Regions from separate parts of the Mesorhizobium sp. M0293 genome, predicted to be linked through region 2. Evidence: predicted binding sites of a transcription regulator. Region 2 holds the regulator's gene; each other region holds the start of a gene.
The links. Region 2 encodes LexA, which represses DNA repair genes until DNA is damaged. Its sites were predicted from a motif close to TGTTCNNNNTGTGTTCNG; they were not measured.
Positions count from the first base shown of each region.

Region 1 (4,510 bases), on a different contig from region 2:
GCAATATGTGCCCGGCGACTTCAACTGCCTGCATCAGGACCTCTATGGCGACCTCGCCTTCCCGCTGCAGGTGGCGATCCTGCTCTCCGAGCCGGACCGGGATTTCACCGGCGGCGAGTTTGTGCTGACCGAACAGCGGCCGCGCATGCAGAGCCGGGTCGAGGTGGTGCCGCTGCGCCAGGGCGACGCCGTCGTCTTCGCCGTCCACAACCGGCCGGTGCAGGGAACCAAGGGCAATTACCGCGTCAATCTGCGCCACGGCGTCAGCCGCCTGCGCTCAGGCATGCGCCACACGGTCGGCATCATTTTTCATGATGCAAAGTGAGTGTTGTGAGGCGCTCTCTTCTCCTTGTTAGAGAAGGGCTGCCTCACCTTGCCCGTGCGTAACGGTTGACCACCATGCCGCAGGCATAGGCCTTCGAGCCGAGCAGCCGCAGGGTCTGGAAACCGCCCTGGTCGAAGATCCGGCGTCCGGCGCCCAGCACCGCCGGGTTGATGAACAGCTGGAACTCGTCGACCAGCCCGGCCGCGATCAGCGAGGAGGCGAAACCGGCACCGCCGAAGACGGCCATGTCACCGCCCTCGCCAGCCTTCAGCGCACCGATTTCGCGCGGCAGGTCGCCGCTGGCCACTGTCGTGCGCTCCCAGGCGGATTGCTTGAGCTTGTCGCTCAGCACCACCTTCCGGGCGTCGACGACGCGCTGCGCGAACGCATAGAAGGGATCGCGCGGAAATTTCTTCGCCGCACTACCCCAATGGGCTAGATAGCCCTCCTGCGCCATCTTGCGGCTGAGCAGGATGGTGTCGATGCCGGCGAAGACGGCGTTGAAGTCCTGCTTCAGCTCGTCGTCCCAGGCGCTCTCGTCACCCCATTCCCAGAGCTGCCAGGCATGGTCCTCATTGGCGCCGACAAAGCCGTCGACCGACATCTGCATCTGAAGGATCAATTTTCTCATCGTCATTCTCCTCGGGTTTGTGCGGATGCGGGCGAAACCATGGTTCGCTACGGCTTCGCCATTGGTTTACATTTGGAACCATTGACGCCAAGCCAAAAATGATGTCAATAGGAAAGTGATTTAAAAATGGAACCATAGATGTCGACGCGCGAAAAATCCGGCTGCCCGATCAACCTGTCGCTCGAACTCGTCGGCGACCGCTGGACGCTGCTCATCATCCGCGACCTGGTCTTCGCCGGGAAAAGGCACTTTCGCGAATTCCTGCAATCCGACGAAGGCATCTCATCGCGCACGCTGGCCGAGCGGCTGCAGACCCTTCAGGACGAAGGCATCCTCACCCGCAGCGACGACCCGACGCATGGGCTGAAGACGGTCTACCGGCTGACCGAGGCCGGCATCGACCTGCTGCCCGTACTGGCGACGCTCGGCGCCTGGGGCAGCAAACACCGCAAGGCCGACGATCATCTGGCGCGGATCGCCGAAGAGCTGGCGGCGGGCGGCGAGCCCGCTCTGGAGGCCATGAAGGCGGCGCTGCGGGCGGAGCATATTGTCTAGACAGTGGCGAATTCCGAGAGCAGCATTATTCTCTTCTGCAAGGTGAGTGCCGCCCCTCATTGCCCTGCCGGGCATTTCTCCCCGTAAACGGGGAGAAAGAAGCTGTCGCGGCGCCGATCCCTTTCCTGCGACGCCGCCAATTGGCGAAACGGTCGATGACAGCGTCCCTCGCCCCGTTTACGGGGAGAGGATGCCGGCAGGCAGGTGAGGGGCAGCGCTGCCGCCGCGATTTTGGGTGGCGTGATCATGTCCATCTTGACAATCACCCCCTTTTGTTCTCTATTCGTTCGCGTCTATCAGCAACTGCGGATGTGCCTTCGGGATGGAAACGACAGCCACCATCCTGCATGCCGATCTCGACGCCTTCTATGCCTCCGTCGAGCAATTGCTCGACCCGTCGCTGCGCGGCAAGCCGATCGCGGTGGGCGGCGGCGTGGTGCTCGCCGCCTCCTACGAGGCGCGCGCCTTCGGCGTGCGCGGCGGCATGCCGGGGCGCAAGGCGCGCGAACTCTGCCCGCAGCTGATCTTCGTCGGCGGCAATTTCAGCCACTACCAGCGGCTGGGCGATGCTGCTATCAAAGTGCGCGACGATTTCACCCCGCTGGTCGAGCGCATCTCCATCGACGAGGCCTTTGCCGATGTCGCCGGCTGCACGCATCTGTTCGGCTCTCCACAAGAGATCGCAACGATCATCCGCCGCCGGGTACGCGCCGAACTCGGCCTGCCGATCTCGATCGGCGTCGCCCGCACCAAGCATCTGGCCAAGATCGCCTCGCAGGTGGCCAAGCCCGACGGGTTGGTAGTGGTCGAGCCCGGCAGCGAGCTTGCTTTCCTGCACGATCTGCCCGTCGGGCTGATGTGGGGCGTCGGCCCGGCGACCAGGGCGCGGCTGGCCGAAATCGGCGTCGAGACCATCGGCCAGCTGGCCAGGACCCACAGCGGCGCGCGGACACGGCTGCTGGGTCCCGCCGTCGGCGAAAAGCTCGCCGCCCTGTCATGGAACCGCGACCCGCGAAAACTGGAGACGAAGCGCCGCGCGCACTCGGCCGGCGCGCAATCGGCGCTCGGCCTGAAGCCGGCGGTATCGCGGGTCATCGTGCCCACTCTGCTGCATCTGGCCGACCGCGTAGCCAGCCGGTTGCGCGCCAAGTCACGTCCCGGCCGCACGGTGACGGTGCGCGTGCGCTTTGCCGATCTGAGCGCCGTTACGCGCTCGATCACGCTTGAACAGCCGATCTCGGCGACAACGATGCTGGCCGAGATCGCCGGCGACCTGGTGCGCGGCGTGCTCGCCGACCACCCGCACGACAAAACGATCTCGCTGCTGGCGATCTCGGTCTCGCATCTCGAGGAAAGCTTCGAGCTGCAGCTCGAACTGCCCTTCGGCCTCGCCGATGAGAAACGCAGGCCCGGTACCAGGAAAGGCCTGGCACGCTTCGACGCCGACCGCGCCATCGACAAGATCCGCGAACGCTTCGGCAAACAGGCGGTCGGCTACGGCACGGTGGCGCTGGAAGCGGCGCGCTCGGTTCCGGATGAATTCAGGGAACTGGCCGAGAAGCAATTGTGAGCGGGAGACAGCGAGGCGCTATTGCGTCTCTTCACCGTCCCAGTAAAGCCTCACCGCCGCCATATCGAAAATACCGTCGCGCCGGCGCAAGGCGTCCACCGCCATCTTGTTGGAATCGGGATAGACGCAGACTTCATTGGGATTTCTTTCGCCGATCATCAAATAGCGGCATTGTCCGCTACCGCTGTTGAGGAAGGAATGGCCAACCGGCCGGCCGGCGGGAAAGCAGACATAGTCGCCAGCTTTCATCTCGTGGCGCTCCTCGCCAAGCAGCAGCGTCACCTGCCCTTCCAGGATCAGCGCGTGCTCTTCTTCCAGCATGTGGTAGTGCCGGGGCGCCAGGCGCATGCCGGACGCCGGCGCCTCGATCAGCATGCCGACGTGATAATCGGACCGGCCCAGAGCGGCATAGGTCAGATGCCTGGACCGGCCGCCGAACCGCGGGCCTTCGCCTTCGACCTTCCACTCGACAGCATCGCTAGCGATCGGCGGGATCGGCGCAACCGGGGCCTTGGTGACACCGGCCGTCACATCCGACGGCAACGGATCGCCGGCGGCAAGGCCGGTGTTCTCGCCGTCCCAGTAGGTTCGGATTGCCGCGAGGTCGAAGATCGCGCGGCTGCCTAGCGCGCGCACCAGCACCTTGTTGGAGGCGGTGTAGACGACAACTTCATTCGGGTTGCGCTCGCCGACGATGATGTAGCGGCACGGCGCGTCGCTGGTGTTGATCAGGCAATGCCCCGCCGCCGCGCCCGCCGGAAAGCAGATATAGTCGCCGGACTTCATGGCATAGGCGACGTCGCCGACATAAGCGGTGGGCATCCCTTCGAGGATGAAGACATGCTCTTCCTCGAGAATATGGTAATGCGCCGGCGAGGTCTGCTTGCCCGGCGGCAGTTCCTCGATCGCCACGCCGACATGATAGTTTTCGCCAAGGGCGGCCAGCGACAAATGCCGATAGCGCACGCCGAAGCGCGGCACATCGGACCATTCCGTCCACGGTACCTCATCCGATGCGAATGGCACGGGCGCTTTCTCGTCTGCCATTGGGGGCCTCCTGATCCTGTCGCCCTGCTCTCATCGCAAGCCGCAGGAGGGTCTACGACAGTACAAAGCTGCCAGCTTCAGGCATCATCGCCAAGCGGTGTTCGCCAGGCTCCTGACAAAGCCGGACAGAAGCTGCCCGTTTAACCCCTGATCGCCTTGCCGGCTTGCTGCAGCAGCTCGAACGCGGCGAAGCGCTTGGCATGCCAGCCGGCCAGCGTAGCGTCGGGATGATAGACCTCGCCGAGTTCCGACATGCCGGCCATGGCCGTCGCGACATCCTTGTAGGTTCCGGCGGCGACAGCGCCCAGCATCGCCGAGCCGAGCAGCACCGGCTCCGGCGAGGTCGACGCGACCACCACCATGCCAGTCGTGTCGGCCAGCA
Region 1 is NZ_JAMYSA010000035.1:10,560-15,069, reverse strand. Features, by position in the region: gene NKJ06_RS15345 (2OG-Fe(II) oxygenase) at 1-325, shown strand, start outside; gene NKJ06_RS15340 (dihydrofolate reductase family protein) at 369-956, opposite strand; gene NKJ06_RS15335 (winged helix-turn-helix transcriptional regulator) at 1,095-1,511, shown strand; gene dinB (DNA polymerase IV) at 1,834-3,081, shown strand; gene NKJ06_RS15325 (cupin domain-containing protein) at 3,100-4,128, opposite strand; gene NKJ06_RS15320 (FGGY-family carbohydrate kinase) at 4,269-4,510, opposite strand, start outside.
Region 1: dinB (DNA polymerase IV) is a predicted target of LexA. The motif match lies at 1,785-1,802, and genes of this name have one in related genera.

Region 2 (4,510 bases):
CGGCGGCAGCGGGTTCTTTCTCGGCAATCCAAAACTCGTCGTCACCGACGACTATATGCCGCTGGCAGCCCGCCTTTCCTCGGGGATCGAAAAAGCCCGTGAAGCCATTGCCGATCACATCAGGGGCAGCGTCGGTGGCGCCGAAGGCGAGATCGCCGCGGCGCTGATCGTCGGCGTTCGCGCCGGCATCCCCGATGAAATCAACGAAGCGATGCGGCGCACCGGCATTTACCACATCATCTCTATTTCCGGACTGCACATGGCGTTGGTCGCCGGCACCATCATGGGTTTGCTGCGCGGCGCCTTCGCCCTGTTTCCGGATTTTTCCGCGCGTCGCCCGGTCAAGAAATACGCCGCCGCCGCCGCACTTTTCTCGATCGCCGCCTATCTCATCATTTCCGGGGTCGTCGTTGCCGCCGAGCGCAGTTTCATCATGCTGGCGGTGATGCTGATTGCAGTGCTGTTCGATCGAGCGGCGCTGACGATGCGCAATCTGGCGATCTCGGCGATCGCCGTCATTGTGGTGTCGCCGCACGAGGTGGTCGGCCCGAGTTTCCAGATGTCCTTCGCCGCGACCGCCGCACTCGTCGGCGCCTACGCCGGCTGGGCGGATCATCGTGCAGGAAAGGCGAGACCACCGCCGCCAAAGCGATCGCTGCCCAGTTTCCTGACGCGAAAATTCCTGCTGGCGGCGGGCGGCCTTTCCATGACTTCCATCATCGCCGGCGGCGCCACGGCGCTGTTTGCCATTTGGCATTTTCAGCGTGTGTCGCCGCTCAGCCTGTTCGCCAATCTGGCCATCATGCCCATCGTGACAGTCGTCATGTTTCTGGCCGTCGCCAGCGCGTTGCTGATGCCGTTTGGGTTGGACTGGCCGGCCCTCTACCTGATGGGCAAGGGACTTACGCTGATGATCGCCATATCGGGCTGGATCTCCGAGCGTTCGCCTGTCGATGCGGTCGGACTGATTTCTCAGCAGTCTGTCCTGCTGGTGGCGATTGCCCTGGTCATCGCGACGATGGCGACGACATGGCTGCGGCTCGCGGCTCTTCCCTTCGCGCTTGCCGGCCTGCTGACCGTCTCGGATACGCGCACACCCGACGTGCTGATCTCGGAGGACGCAAGGCTGGTTGCGTTGCCGATCGGCGGTGGCGAACTTGCCGTCAGCCGCGCGCGCCCGAACGAATTCACCGTCGACAACTGGAAACGCGCGCTGACATCCGAAACCATCGTCATGCCGGAGGTGTTCAACGAAGGCGATGGCCAATTCGACGTCAGGGATGCCGCTGAAATGCCGCCGGGAGCGCCGTTCTATTGCACATCAGGCGTTTGTCTCGCCAGGCATCCGTCCGGTGCATTCATTGCCTATGTCGAGGATCGAAAGGACACCTGGAAAGCCTGTGGTTTCGCCGACCTGATCGTCATCAATGACGCGACGGCCTATGACGCCTGTCACAACCCACTGGTTCTCGTCATCACCAAACGGCAACTGGCTCGCAAAGGCAGTGCTGCCGTCTTCTTCGATCGCCAATCGGCGACCACGCCAGCGACAATCAGCTTCGCCGTGGACAGGCCATATCGGCCCTGGCATGTACAACGCAAATTCTCGCGTGAGGCGAGGGGACTGCCGCCCTTCCAGAGACCCGAGAAGCCAGCGGCTAAACCGCAGCCGCCTCAGTAGCGGCGGATCAAACCGACGAGCTTGCCTTGCACCTTGACCCTGTCGGGTCCGAAAATCCGGGTTTCATAGGCCGGATTGGCGGCTTCGAGAGCAATCGAGGCGCCCTTGCGGCGGAACCGCTTCAGCGTCGCTTCCTCTTCATCCACCAGCGCCACGATGATCTCGCCGGGGCTGGCCGTATCGGCATTGCGGATGATGACGGTATCGCCGTCGAAGATGCCGGCCTCGATCATCGAGTCACCCTTGACCTCCAGGGCATAGTGCTCGCCGCCCATGATCATGTCCGGCGGCACCGAGATCGAATGCGTCTGGTGCTGGATGGCATCGATCGGCACACCGGCGGCGATACGACCCATCACCGGGATCGACACGGCGGAGACCACGTCGTCGTCATTGCCGGCCGAAGGCATCCGCGAAGACGCCGGCTTGATCTGTCGGCCAACGCCGCCCTGACCGAGACTAGTCTGACCAAGACTGCCCTGGATGACGCTTGGCGAGAACTTTTTCGCCGCGTTGAGGCCGGGCGCGATCGAGTCCGGCAACCGCAGCACTTCCAGCGCGCGTGCCCGGTTGGGCAGTCGGCGAATGAAGCCGCGCTCTTCCAGAGCCGTGATCAACCGATGAATTCCGGATTTGGAGGCAAGGTCGAGCGCCTCCTTCATCTCGTCGAAGGATGGCGGAATGCCGCTTTCCTTCAGGCGTTCATGGATGAACATCAGCAGTTCGTGTTGCTTGCGTGTCAGCATGGCGGCCCCCAGGGTACCTAAAACCAGAATCAGAAAACAAACCCAGAACAAACACTATCTGTTCCAGTTGTGTTCCGCAACTGTTTAAAGTTTAATGAATTTATTAAGGGGATCGAAATTATTGGCAGCTCGCTGCCGGGCCTCGCCGACGACTGCATCCCGTCACAATGCGCTTGCCGGCATTGAAATTGTTATGGTTAATGGGCTGCCCGCCCATCCCTGGCCCAAGCTTGGCATGAGCTGCCCATGGATCCGCGACGGGGTATTCCCAGCCTTCTGTGCATTCGTCTGCCGTGAACGAAACGAAGCCAAAATGCCAACCTTGGTTAATTTGGTGATGCCAGTGCTGTCCACCAGCGGCGACCGGATTCGTGCGCTGGAAATTCGTCCCTCCGTCATCCCGCCAATAGGCAAGGGCGCGACAACAGTCGTCGGGACGGCTGCGTCAGGTAACGGCCTCCTTGACGGCGAAACGCTGGTCCTTCCATGCACCCGTGCGCAGAATGTCTTCCAGCACCTCAACCGCCAGCCACACATCCTTGTAGCCGACATAGAGTGGCGTGAAGCCGAAACGGATGGTCGATGGCGCGCGGAAGTCACCGATCACCCCCCGCTCGATCAGCGCCCGCATGATTTGATAGCCATGATCGTGAAGGAACGACACCTGGCTGCCGCGCCTGGTCGCGTCGCGGGTGCTCTCCAGCGTGAGACCATAGGCGCCGCACTTCGCTTCGACGAGCTGGATGAACAGTTCGGTCAGCGCGACGCTTTTCTTTCGCAATTCCGCCATGTCGACGTCGTTCCAGATGGCAAGCGCACCTTTGAGCGCCCGCATCGATAGGACCGGCTGCGTGCCGCACAGAAAGCGGCGGATGCCGGTGCCGGCCACATAACCCCGTTCGAAGGCAAAGGGCCGTGCATGCCCCCACCAGCCGCTGAGTGGCTGGCTGATCTCGCCATGGTGGCGCTGGGCGGCATAGATGAAGGCCGGCGCGCCCGGCCCCCCGTTGAGGTACTTGTAGGTGCAGCCGACAGCGAAATCGGCATTTGCGCGGTCGAGCTCGACCGGCAGAGCGCCCGCGGTGTGGCAGAGATCCCAGACGATCAGCGCTCCGGCCGCATGAGCCTTGCGCGTCAGCGCCGCCATGTCGCGCAGTTCACCCGATTTGTAATTGACGTGGTTGACCAGTACCACCGCGACGCTTTCGTCGATCAGTTCTTCAATGGTTGGTGCGTCGACGCCCGCGAGACGCAGCAAGGCGCCATCCCGGGTCGAGGCCACGCCTTCGGCGATGTACAGGTCGGTCGGAAAACTGTCGCCCTCGGCGACGATGGCCAACCGGCCGGGCCGCATCTCCATCGCCGCATGCAACACCTTGTAGATGTTGGTCGACGTCGTATCGCAGACGACGGTCTGGCCGGCCGCGGCTCCGATCAGGCGTCCAAGCTGATCGCCGAGTTCGATCGGCATCTCGAACCATCCGGCCGTATTCCAGGCCCGGATGAGATCCTGGGCCCATTCCTTGGTAGCCGCCTGCTGCAGCTCGCCGAAAACGGCATGCGACGCTGCCCCGAGAGAATTGCCGTCGAGATAGATCACCCCCTCCGGCAGAATGAAACGATCGCGCATGGCGCGCAGCGGATCCGTGGCATCCATCGCTTCGATCGCAGCGAGATCAGGAATTCCACCCATGGTCAGTCAATCCTCGGTTGTTCGCGAAGGGTTTTCCGCCACAAGCGCGTCCCCTCGGTATGCCTGTTCTCATTTCGATGATGTCAGAGCCGGGTGCGGACCGTCCACAGCTCCGGAAACAGCACGACCTCAAGCATCTTCTTGAGGTACGATGCACCCGACGTGCCGCCGGTGCCGCGTTTCAGGCCGATGATGCGCTCGACCGTGGTGACGTGGTTGAAGCGCCAGCGGCGGAAATAATCCTCGAAGTCGACCAGCTTCTCGGCCAGTTCGTAGAACATCCAGTAGCGCTGCGGGTCGCGGTAGATGGTCTGCCAGGCGACCAGGACCTCTTCATTCTCGGTTCGTGTCTCACGCCAGTCCGTGCGCCTGGCGTCGGCACCGATGTCG
Region 2 is NZ_JAMYSA010000003.1:15,412-19,921, forward strand. Features, by position in the region: gene NKJ06_RS01950 (ComEC/Rec2 family competence protein) at 1-1,681, shown strand, start outside; gene lexA (transcriptional repressor LexA) at 1,675-2,427, opposite strand; gene kynU (kynureninase) at 2,873-4,120, opposite strand; gene kynA (tryptophan 2,3-dioxygenase) at 4,204-4,510, opposite strand, start outside.

Region 3 (4,510 bases), on a different contig from region 2:
AACCTTTGTGGCCCTTTCAGCGCTATTCTTTAACCCAGCTTACGGTCACTTACCCCCCCCTATCGGAGGAGATGTCCGGCAGGACAGAGGGGGGTGCTGTCCCGCCGACCTTGGCGGCACTCCCTAAAGCGCCTTGGCAATCCTCGCCGCCAGCCTTGCATTGTTCTCCACCAGCGCGATGTTGGTCTTGAGGCTCCGGCCGCCGGTCAGTTCGAGGATTTTCGACAGCAGGAACGGCGTCACCGCCTTGCCGGTCACGTTGAGCGCTTCCGCTGCCTTCTGCGCGGCTTCGATGTAACCTGCCATCTCTTCGGCCGGTATTTCGTGGTTCTCGGGCACCGGATTGGCGATCAGCATGCCGCCGGTGAGCCCCAGCGAAGCCCGAGTCTGGTAGAAATGCGCGATCTCTTCCGGTTTGTGCAGGGTTAGCGGCGCGCGGAACGGCGAATGCCGCGACCAGAAGGCCGGCATCGTCTCGCAGCCATGGCCGATCACCGGCACGCCGCGCGTTTCCAGCACTTCCAGCGTCTTTTCGATGTCGAGGATGGCCTTGGCGCCGGCCGACACGACGATGACCGGCGTGCGCGCCAGTTCGTCGAGGTCGGCGGAAATGTCAAAGCTCTTTTCGGCACCCTTGTGCACGCCGCCGATGCCGCCGGTGGCAAACACCTTTATGCCGACCATATGCGCCGCGATCATGGTGGCGGCGACCGTGGTGCCGCCGGTGCGCCCTTGCGCGACCGCGAAGCCGAGGTCGGCGCGCGACAGCTTCATGGCGTCGCCGGTCATCGCCAGCGATTCGCGCTCGCCGTCCGAAAGCCCGATCTTGATGCGGCCGCCGACCACGGCGATCGTCGCCGGCACGGCGCCGCCGTCGGTAATGATCTTTTCGACATCGGCCGCCATGGCGCCATTGTCGGGGTAGGGCATGCCATGGGTGATGATGGTGCTTTCCAGCGCCACCACCGGCCGGCCGGCGGCCAGGGCCTGCGCCACCGGCGCGTGGATGTCGATGAAGGGGCGGGCTGTCTCTGGGGTCATCTGGATCTCCAATCCGGAGTGAAGCGCATCTGGTTGGGCGCGCGAAAAAACTCCGGCACTATGAATTTGCCGGTCTCATGCCACTTCCTGCGCATCCGGCACAAGAGCCAACGCTTCCGCGAAGGTCGCCGCGGTGAAATCCGGAACGGCGTCGGCGCTTTCGATGGCCAGCGTCGCCGCGGCAATGCCCTCGCGCAGGGCCACCCGCAGCGGCAGGCCGCGCAGCAAGGCAGCAACCGTTGCGCCCGCCAGCGCATCGCCGGCGCCGGTGACGTCAGCGACCTTTCTTGGCGGCGGCGGCAGGATCGAGAAGACGCCGGCGTCATCGAAGCCCAGCATGGCACCGCCGCCCGCCGTCACCACGCCGCTCTTGAGCCCCGCGCGTTTCAGCCCGGCGACGATGTCTTGCGGGGAAGCCGCCGCGTCCAGGTCTGCCAGCGCGATCGCTTCGCGCCGGTTCATGAAGACGACGGCCAGATTGCCGAGCACCGGCTTCAAACGCACGATCTTGGCCGGCGAAATGGCAATGGCGAAGACGGGTTTGCCGGCAGCAAGCGAAACCAGCCGCTCCAGTGCCGCCGTCGGCAGGTTGGCATCGCAGAAGATGGCATCGGCGGCCGCGATTACCTCGCGCACCCTGGAGCGTCTGATCTGCTTGGGAAACGCCAGGTCATAGAGCGCCATGTCGGCAAAGCCGACGATCAATTCGCCCTCGCTGTCGATCAGCGCCGTATAGCTCGGCGTGGTGCGATCGAGGAACACCGCGGACAGGTCGGCAATGCCTGCCGCGGCGATGGCTCGTGAAACGGTATCGGCAGCGGCATCGCCGCCGCGCACCGAGAGCAGCGACGCGGAGACGCCACGCAGCACGGCACTGCGCAGAGCGTTGAAGACGCCGCCGCCGACATCCTCGCGCATCGTGCCCGGATTGGATGCGGCGGGCACGTAGGGGCCCGACACCTGGCCACGCCGGTCGATATGGGCGCCACCTACGGCCAGTATTTTCGCGGATTTCAGCATGCCGGCGATATGACCTTTGTTATTCCAGCCGCACAAGCGCTAGACTGCGTGACGGAACTTCGCATGCAAGGCAGCGATTCGGCAGATCGAAACACTCGAGCCGGCTGGCCCGATGCGGGATGCGGTCCTGCACGAGTTCCTGGTACGAAAAAAGAACAAATCCGGATATTGGTTGTTTTTCAGATATTTGACCCCTCTTGCCAAACGAGAACAAAAAAGGTACAAATAGGCAGGGATTACGGATTGTCCGGCCTTCATTGACGACCAAGGGGTGATGTATCATGGCTCAGAATTCTTTGCGGCTGGTAGAGGACAAAGCGGTGGACAAATCAAAGGCTCTGGATGCGGCGCTGTCGCAAATCGAGCGGGCTTTCGGCAAGGGCTCGATCATGCGGCTCGGCGCGAACGAGCAGGTCGTCGAGATCGAAACGGTGCCGACCGGCTCGCTTGGCCTCGACATCGCGCTTGGCGTCGGTGGCCTGCCGCGCGGCCGCATCGTCGAGATCTATGGGCCGGAAAGCTCGGGCAAGACCACGCTGGCCCTGCACACAGTGGCCGAAGCCCAGAAGAAGGGCGGCATCTGCGCCTTCGTCGATGCCGAGCATGCGCTCGATCCCGTCTATGCCCGCAAGCTTGGCGTCGATCTGGAGAACCTCCTGATCTCGCAGCCCGACACCGGTGAGCAGGCGCTGGAAATCTGCGACACGCTGGTGCGCTCCGGCGCCATCGACGTGCTGGTGGTCGATTCGGTCGCTGCGCTGACGCCACGCGCCGAAATCGAAGGCGAGATGGGCGATTCGCTGCCCGGCCTGCAGGCCCGCCTGATGAGCCAGGCGCTGCGCAAGCTGACCGCCTCGATCTCGCGTTCCAACACCATGGTCATCTTCATCAACCAGATCCGCATGAAGATCGGCGTCATGTTCGGTTCGCCCGAAACCACGACCGGTGGCAACGCGCTGAAATTCTACGCCTCGGTGCGCCTCGACATCCGCCGCATCGGCTCGGTCAAGGACCGCGATGAGGTCGTCGGCAATCAGACCCGCGTCAAGGTGGTCAAGAACAAGCTGGCGCCGCCCTTCAAGGTGGTCGAGTTCGACATCATGTATGGTGAGGGCGTGTCCAAGACCGGCGAACTGGTCGATCTCGGCGTCAAGGCCGGCGTGGTCGAGAAGTCGGGCGCCTGGTTCTCCTACAATTCGCAACGTCTCGGCCAGGGCCGCGAGAATGCAAAGCTGTTCCTGCGCGACAATCCCGACACCGCGCGCGAGATCGAATTGGCGCTCAGGCAGAATGCCGGGCTGATTGCCGAGAAGTTCCTTGAGAATGGCGGCTCCGAAGGTGGCGACGACGGTTTCGAGGAAGAATCCGGCGCGATGTAACAGCTTCGTCCGCGATGTTGGCCGGAGTTCGGCCATAATCGCGTTCTATTATCTCGGGCTTATGTAATCGAGTTCCGCGTTTATTGCGTTTTGAAACCGCCGGCCCAGCGCCGGCGGTTTTGCGTTTCGGCTGCGAAGCCAGGCGGGTTCGAACTGCCCGCAAAGGCTGCGCATTGGACCAATTCCGTGTTTCTGGACAGGGTGAAGCGCGGCGGCTAAAAGGCCAAGTCTTATCTTCTAAGACGCAGAGCCCATTTTCCGCCGGTTTGCCGGCGGCTCTCTCGAAAAGGCAGCATTCATGAGTGGCGTGAACGAAATCCGGTCGACATTTCTCGACTACTTCCGCAAGGAAGGTCACGAGATCGTCGCGTCGAGCCCACTGGTGCCGCGCAACGATCCGACGCTGATGTTCACCAACGCCGGCATGGTGCAGTTCAAGAACGTCTTCACCGGATTGGAGAAGCGGCCCTATTCGCGCGCCTCGACCGCCCAGAAGAGCGTTCGCGCCGGCGGCAAGCACAATGATCTTGACAATGTCGGCTACACCGCGCGCCATCTTACCTTCTTCGAGATGCTCGGCAATTTCTCCTTTGGCGACTACTTCAAGGAGCGCGCCATCGAGCTTGCCTGGAACCTGATCACCAAGGAGTTCGGGCTGAACAAGGACAAGCTGCTGGTCACCGTCTACCACACGGACGACGAGGCGGCTGGCTTCTGGAAGAAGATCGCCGGGTTTTCCGATGATCGCATCATTCGCATCGCCACCTCGGACAATTTCTGGGCGATGGGCGACACCGGACCCTGCGGGCCGTGCTCGGAGATTTTCATCGACCGCGGCGAGCACATCTGGGGCGGCCCTCCCGGCAGCCCCGAAGAGGACGGCGACCGTTTCCTCGAATTCTGGAACCTGGTGTTCATGCAGTATGAACAGGTGACGAAGGAGGAGCGCATCGACCTGCCGCGCCCGTCGATCGACACCGGCATGGGCCTGGAGCGCATGGCGTCCGTCCTGCAAGGGGTGGAAAGCGTCTTCGAGACCGATCTGTTCCGTCATCTGATCGAGGCGGCGT
Region 3 is NZ_JAMYSA010000048.1:9,393-13,902, forward strand. Features, by position in the region: gene NKJ06_RS19020 (pseudouridine-5'-phosphate glycosidase) at 124-1,041, opposite strand; gene NKJ06_RS19025 (carbohydrate kinase family protein) at 1,117-2,061, opposite strand; gene recA (recombinase RecA) at 2,343-3,440, shown strand; gene alaS (alanine--tRNA ligase) at 3,739-4,510, shown strand, end outside.
Region 3: recA (recombinase RecA) is a predicted target of LexA. The motif match lies at 2,268-2,285, and genes of this name have one in related genera.

Region 4 (4,510 bases), on a different contig from region 2:
GATCCGGCACTGGACTAAGGTGCGTTGAGATTCAGGTCAGGCCGAGTCGAAAACGGTGGATTCCGAGAACCGGAGCGGAGCGTACTTTTGGGTACGTGAGCACCGGAAGCGCAGGAAGCTACCGTTTGGAGGCCGGCATCACCTGAATATCAACACACCTTAGCGCAGCGCCATTGCCTCACGGTCTTGCCCCGCTAAGATTAGAAAGACTTTGGAGGAACGAAGATGAAAATCGACGGCGGCTGCCATTGTGGCGCCATCACCTATGAGGCGGAGGTCGATCCTGAAAAGACGAATATCTGCCACTGCACGGACTGCCAGCAACTGACCGGCACGGCTTTTCGCGTGACGGTTCCGGCGCCCGAAAGCAACTACCGCATCACCAAGGGTACGCCGAAAATCTACATCAAGATCGTGGCGAGCGGCGCCAAGCGCGCCCAGGCCTTTTGCGCCGACTGCGGTTCGCACCTTTACGCCACATCGGTCGGAGATGGTCCGAAGGTCTACGGAATTCGAACGGGAACCGCGCGGCAACGCGAGGATCTGGTTCCGACACAGCAGAAATGGCACCGCTCGGCGCTGCACTGGCTGCCTGAATTTAAGGGCATGACCACCATAGAGGAGCAGTAGCGGGGCTTAGTCGTCGCCTTCGACGACCCTCAGCCTGAGCTGTCCGGTTTTCGAATCAGCAACGCGTGCACCCGCGTCAACCTTCGCAGCAGGAGCCCGTGATGCTGCGTCCGCTGCGGCATCGCCGTCGGGCTGCGCGCCGAATTCCAGCGCCTCGATCTTCTGGCCGCGCTTGGTGACCTTCGACGTCGAAACCAGGATGTCGTCGATGTCCTTGGCCGACTGGCCGAAATGGACCTGCAGCTTGCGCACCCGCTCGTCGACACGCGCAACGTCTTCCATCAGCCGGATGACCTCGCCCTGGATCAAATGCGCCTGTTCGCGCATGCGGGCATCCTTGAGTATCGCCTGGATAACCTGGATCGACAGCATCAGCAGCGACGGCGAGACGATGACAACGCGGGCGCGATGCGCCTTGTGGACGATCGCCTCGAAATTCTCATGGATCTCGGCGAACACCGATTCCGACGGCACGAACATGAAGGCAGTGTCCTGCGTCTCGCCCTGGATCAGATATTTTTCCGATATATCGCGGACATGGATCTCGATGTCGCGGCGAAAGGCCTGCGAGGCGGCCTTCTGCAGGTCGGCGCCGTCGGCGGCGCGGATGGCATTCCAGGCTTCCAGCGGAAACTTGGCGTCGATGGCAAGCGACGGCGCGCCGTTCGGCATCTTCACCAGGCAGTCGGGCCGGCTGCCGTTCGACAGCGTCGCCTGGAATTCATAGGCGCCGTGCGGCAGGCCGTCGGCGACGATCGCCTCCATGCGTGACTGGCCGAAGGCGCCGCGCGTCTGCTTGTTGGAGAGTATCGCCTGCAACTGCACGACCTGGCCGGCGAGCGACTGGATGTTGCCTTGCGCGACATCGATGATCGCCAGCCGCTCCTGCAATTTGGCCAGACTTTCATGCGTCGATTTGGTCTGCTCGGTCATGGTCTGGCCGAGGCGGCCGGTCATGGCGTCGAGACGCTGGCCGATCGACTGCGTCAGCTCCGCCTGCCGTGCTCCGAACACTTCGGCGATGGCGCCCATGCGGCCCTGCATCTCGGCCTGGCTTTGCAATATGCCGGCCATCCTCGCCTCGGCGTCACGGGCATGGTCGGCGGCTTCGGCGGCGGCGACTGCGCGCGCCTTGGCCGACCGCCACAGCGCGATGACGAGCGCCACGAACAGGCCGAGGAACAGCAAGGTGCCGAAGGCCAGTGCATGGCCGAGCGTGATCGTGGTGGCGCCAAGCCGGGCGACAGGTTCCGAAAGGATGGTGCTCAGATCATTCATGTGGACAGCATAGACGATTCGCCCCGATAGCACAGATCAAAACGTGAACGTGCCTCAAGCCCAGCGGTTGACGCTTTTCGCTGGAGGTCTTAGGTGGAACGCCATGCCGATCAAGCCGCTCATCATTCTTCCCGACCCCATCCTGCGCCAGGTTTCGAAGCCCGTGGAGCGTGTCGACGCGCCTTTGCGCAAATTAGCCGACGACATGCTGGCGACCATGTATGATGCGCCCGGCATCGGGCTTGCGGCAATCCAGATCGGCGAGCCGCTGCGCATGCTGGTTATCGATCTGGCCAAGGAAGACGAGACGCCGGCGCCGCACGTCTTCATCAATCCAGAAATCCTGGAGAGCGCCGATGTGCGCTCCGTCTACGAGGAAGGCTGCCTGTCGATCCCGGATTATTACGCCGAGGTCGAACGCCCGGCCTCCGTGCGGGTGAAATATCTCGACCGTGACGGCAAGTTGCAGGAGCTGGAGGCCGAGGGCCTGATGGCGACCTGCCTGCAGCACGAGATCGATCACCTCAATGGTGTCCTGTTCATCGACCACATCTCGAAGCTGAAGCGCGACATGGTGGTGAAGAAATTCAAGAAGCTCGCCAAGGACAAGGCGCCGGGCAAGCTGGTGGGATAGGGGAAATGCCCCTTCGCGTCATCTTCATGGGCACGCCGGAGTTTTCGGTGCCGACGCTGCGTGCGATTGCCGAGGCCGGACATGAGATATCAGCCGTCTACACCCAGCCGCCGCGCGCCGCTGGACGGCGTGGGCTGGAGCTGACGCCGTCGCCGGTGCAGCGCGAGGCCGAGCGGCTGGGCATCGAGATCCGGACACCGACTTCGCTCAAGGGCGAGGCCGAGCAAGCCGCGTTCCGTGCCTTGCAGGCTGATGTCGCCGTGGTTGTCGCCTACGGCTTGCTGCTGCCTAAGGCCGTTCTGGAGGCAACCCGGCTTGGCTGCATCAACGGCCATGCCTCGCTCTTGCCGCGCTGGCGCGGCGCCGCACCGATCCAGCGCGCCATCATGGCCGGCGACTTCGAAAGCGGCATGATGGTGATGCGCATGGAAGAGGGTCTGGACACCGGTCCGGTCGGACTGGTTGAAAAATGCGCCATCGAACCCGATATGACGGCCGGCGATCTGCATGATCGGTTGATGAGTGTTGGTGCAACCCTGATGGTGGAAGCACTGGCGCGACTGGAGAGGAACACCCTGACATTTACCGCACAAGCTGTGGATGGGGTGGCCTATGCCAAGAAAATCGATAAATCCGAGACTCGCGTGGACTGGACTCGCTCGGCGAGCGAGGTCCACAATCATATACGCGGCCTGTCGCCCTTTCCCGGCGCCTGGTCCGAGATAGGAATTGGCGGCCGCCTGGAGCGGCTGAAACTGCTTCGCTCGACGCTGTCCGAAGGCCTGTCGCTTTCGGAAGATTTGGGCGAGTCGGGAGGAATTCTCGATGACCGGCTGACGGTTGCCTGCGGATCAGGCGCGATCAGGCTGGTCGAAGTTCAACGGGCGGGCGGAAGGCCCGCTGCCGCGTCGGAATTCCTGCGCGGGGCCAAGATCGAAAAAGGAATGAAATTCTCATGAGCATGATGTCGATACGCGCGGCCACGCCGCGGGATCGCGAGGCCATTCGCCTCGTCGAGGAACACGCTTTCGGTCAGCAGGCGGAGGCCGGGCTGGTCGACGCGCTGGTGACCGGCGGCGACGCGGTTGCCGAACTGGTGGCGGAAGAAGACGGCCAGGTGGTCGGCCACATCCTGTTTTCGCGGCTGTTCGTCCAGAATGGCGGCAAGAGCTTCGCGGCCGTGGCGCTGGCGCCGCTGGCGGTGGAGCCCTCGTTCCACGGCAGCGGCATCGGTGGCGCGCTGATCCGCGCGGCGCATATCCGCCTCAGGGATGGCGGCGAAACGCTTGCCGTAGTGCTGGGCGATCCGGCCTATTACGGGCGTTTCGGCTACAGCCACACGCGTGCCCAGGACTTCGAAAGCGACTACCAGGGCGAAGCGCTGCAGGCCCTGGCCTGGGGCGACGCCCCGGAAGCCGGCAGACTGGTCTACGCCTCGGCCTTCACCGCTCTCGCCGCCTAGGCGAGAGCGTATAGCCACCCGGCATGCCGCGTTTTCGCCTCGACATCGAATATGACGGCAGCCTGTTTGCCGGCTGGCAGCACCAGGCGGACCAGCCGTCGGTGCAGCAGGCGATCGAGCAGGCGATCGAAAAATTCTGCGGCGAGGCGGTCAGGCTGCGCGCCGCCGGCCGCACCGATGCCGGCGTGCATGCGACCGCCCAGGTTGCGCATGTCGATCTCGCCAAGGCGTGGCCCAGCGACAAGGTGCGCGATGCCGTCAACGCCCATCTGCAGGCGGCCGGCGCACGCATCGTCGTCCTGAAGGCGATGGTCGTCTCCGACGGTTTCGACGCGCGCTTCTCGGCCACCGGCCGCCACTATCTCTACCGCATCCTCAACCGCCGGGCGCCGGCCGCGCTCGACAAGGGCAAGGTGTGGTGGGTGCCGAAGCGGCTCGACGCCGGCGCCATGCATGAGGCGGCAAAGGTCCTGCTCGGACGGCATGACTTCACCACCTTCCGCTCG
Region 4 is NZ_JAMYSA010000111.1:13,443-17,952, forward strand. Features, by position in the region: gene NKJ06_RS28620 (cation diffusion facilitator family transporter) at 1-18, shown strand, start outside; gene NKJ06_RS28625 (GFA family protein) at 226-630, shown strand; gene NKJ06_RS28630 (DNA recombination protein RmuC) at 637-1,908, opposite strand; gene def (peptide deformylase) at 2,012-2,542, shown strand; gene fmt (methionyl-tRNA formyltransferase) at 2,548-3,501, shown strand; gene NKJ06_RS28645 (GNAT family N-acetyltransferase) at 3,498-4,004, shown strand; gene truA (tRNA pseudouridine(38-40) synthase TruA) at 4,028-4,510, shown strand, end outside.
Region 4: NKJ06_RS28630 (DNA recombination protein RmuC) is a predicted target of LexA. The motif match lies at 1,941-1,958, and genes of this name have one in related genera.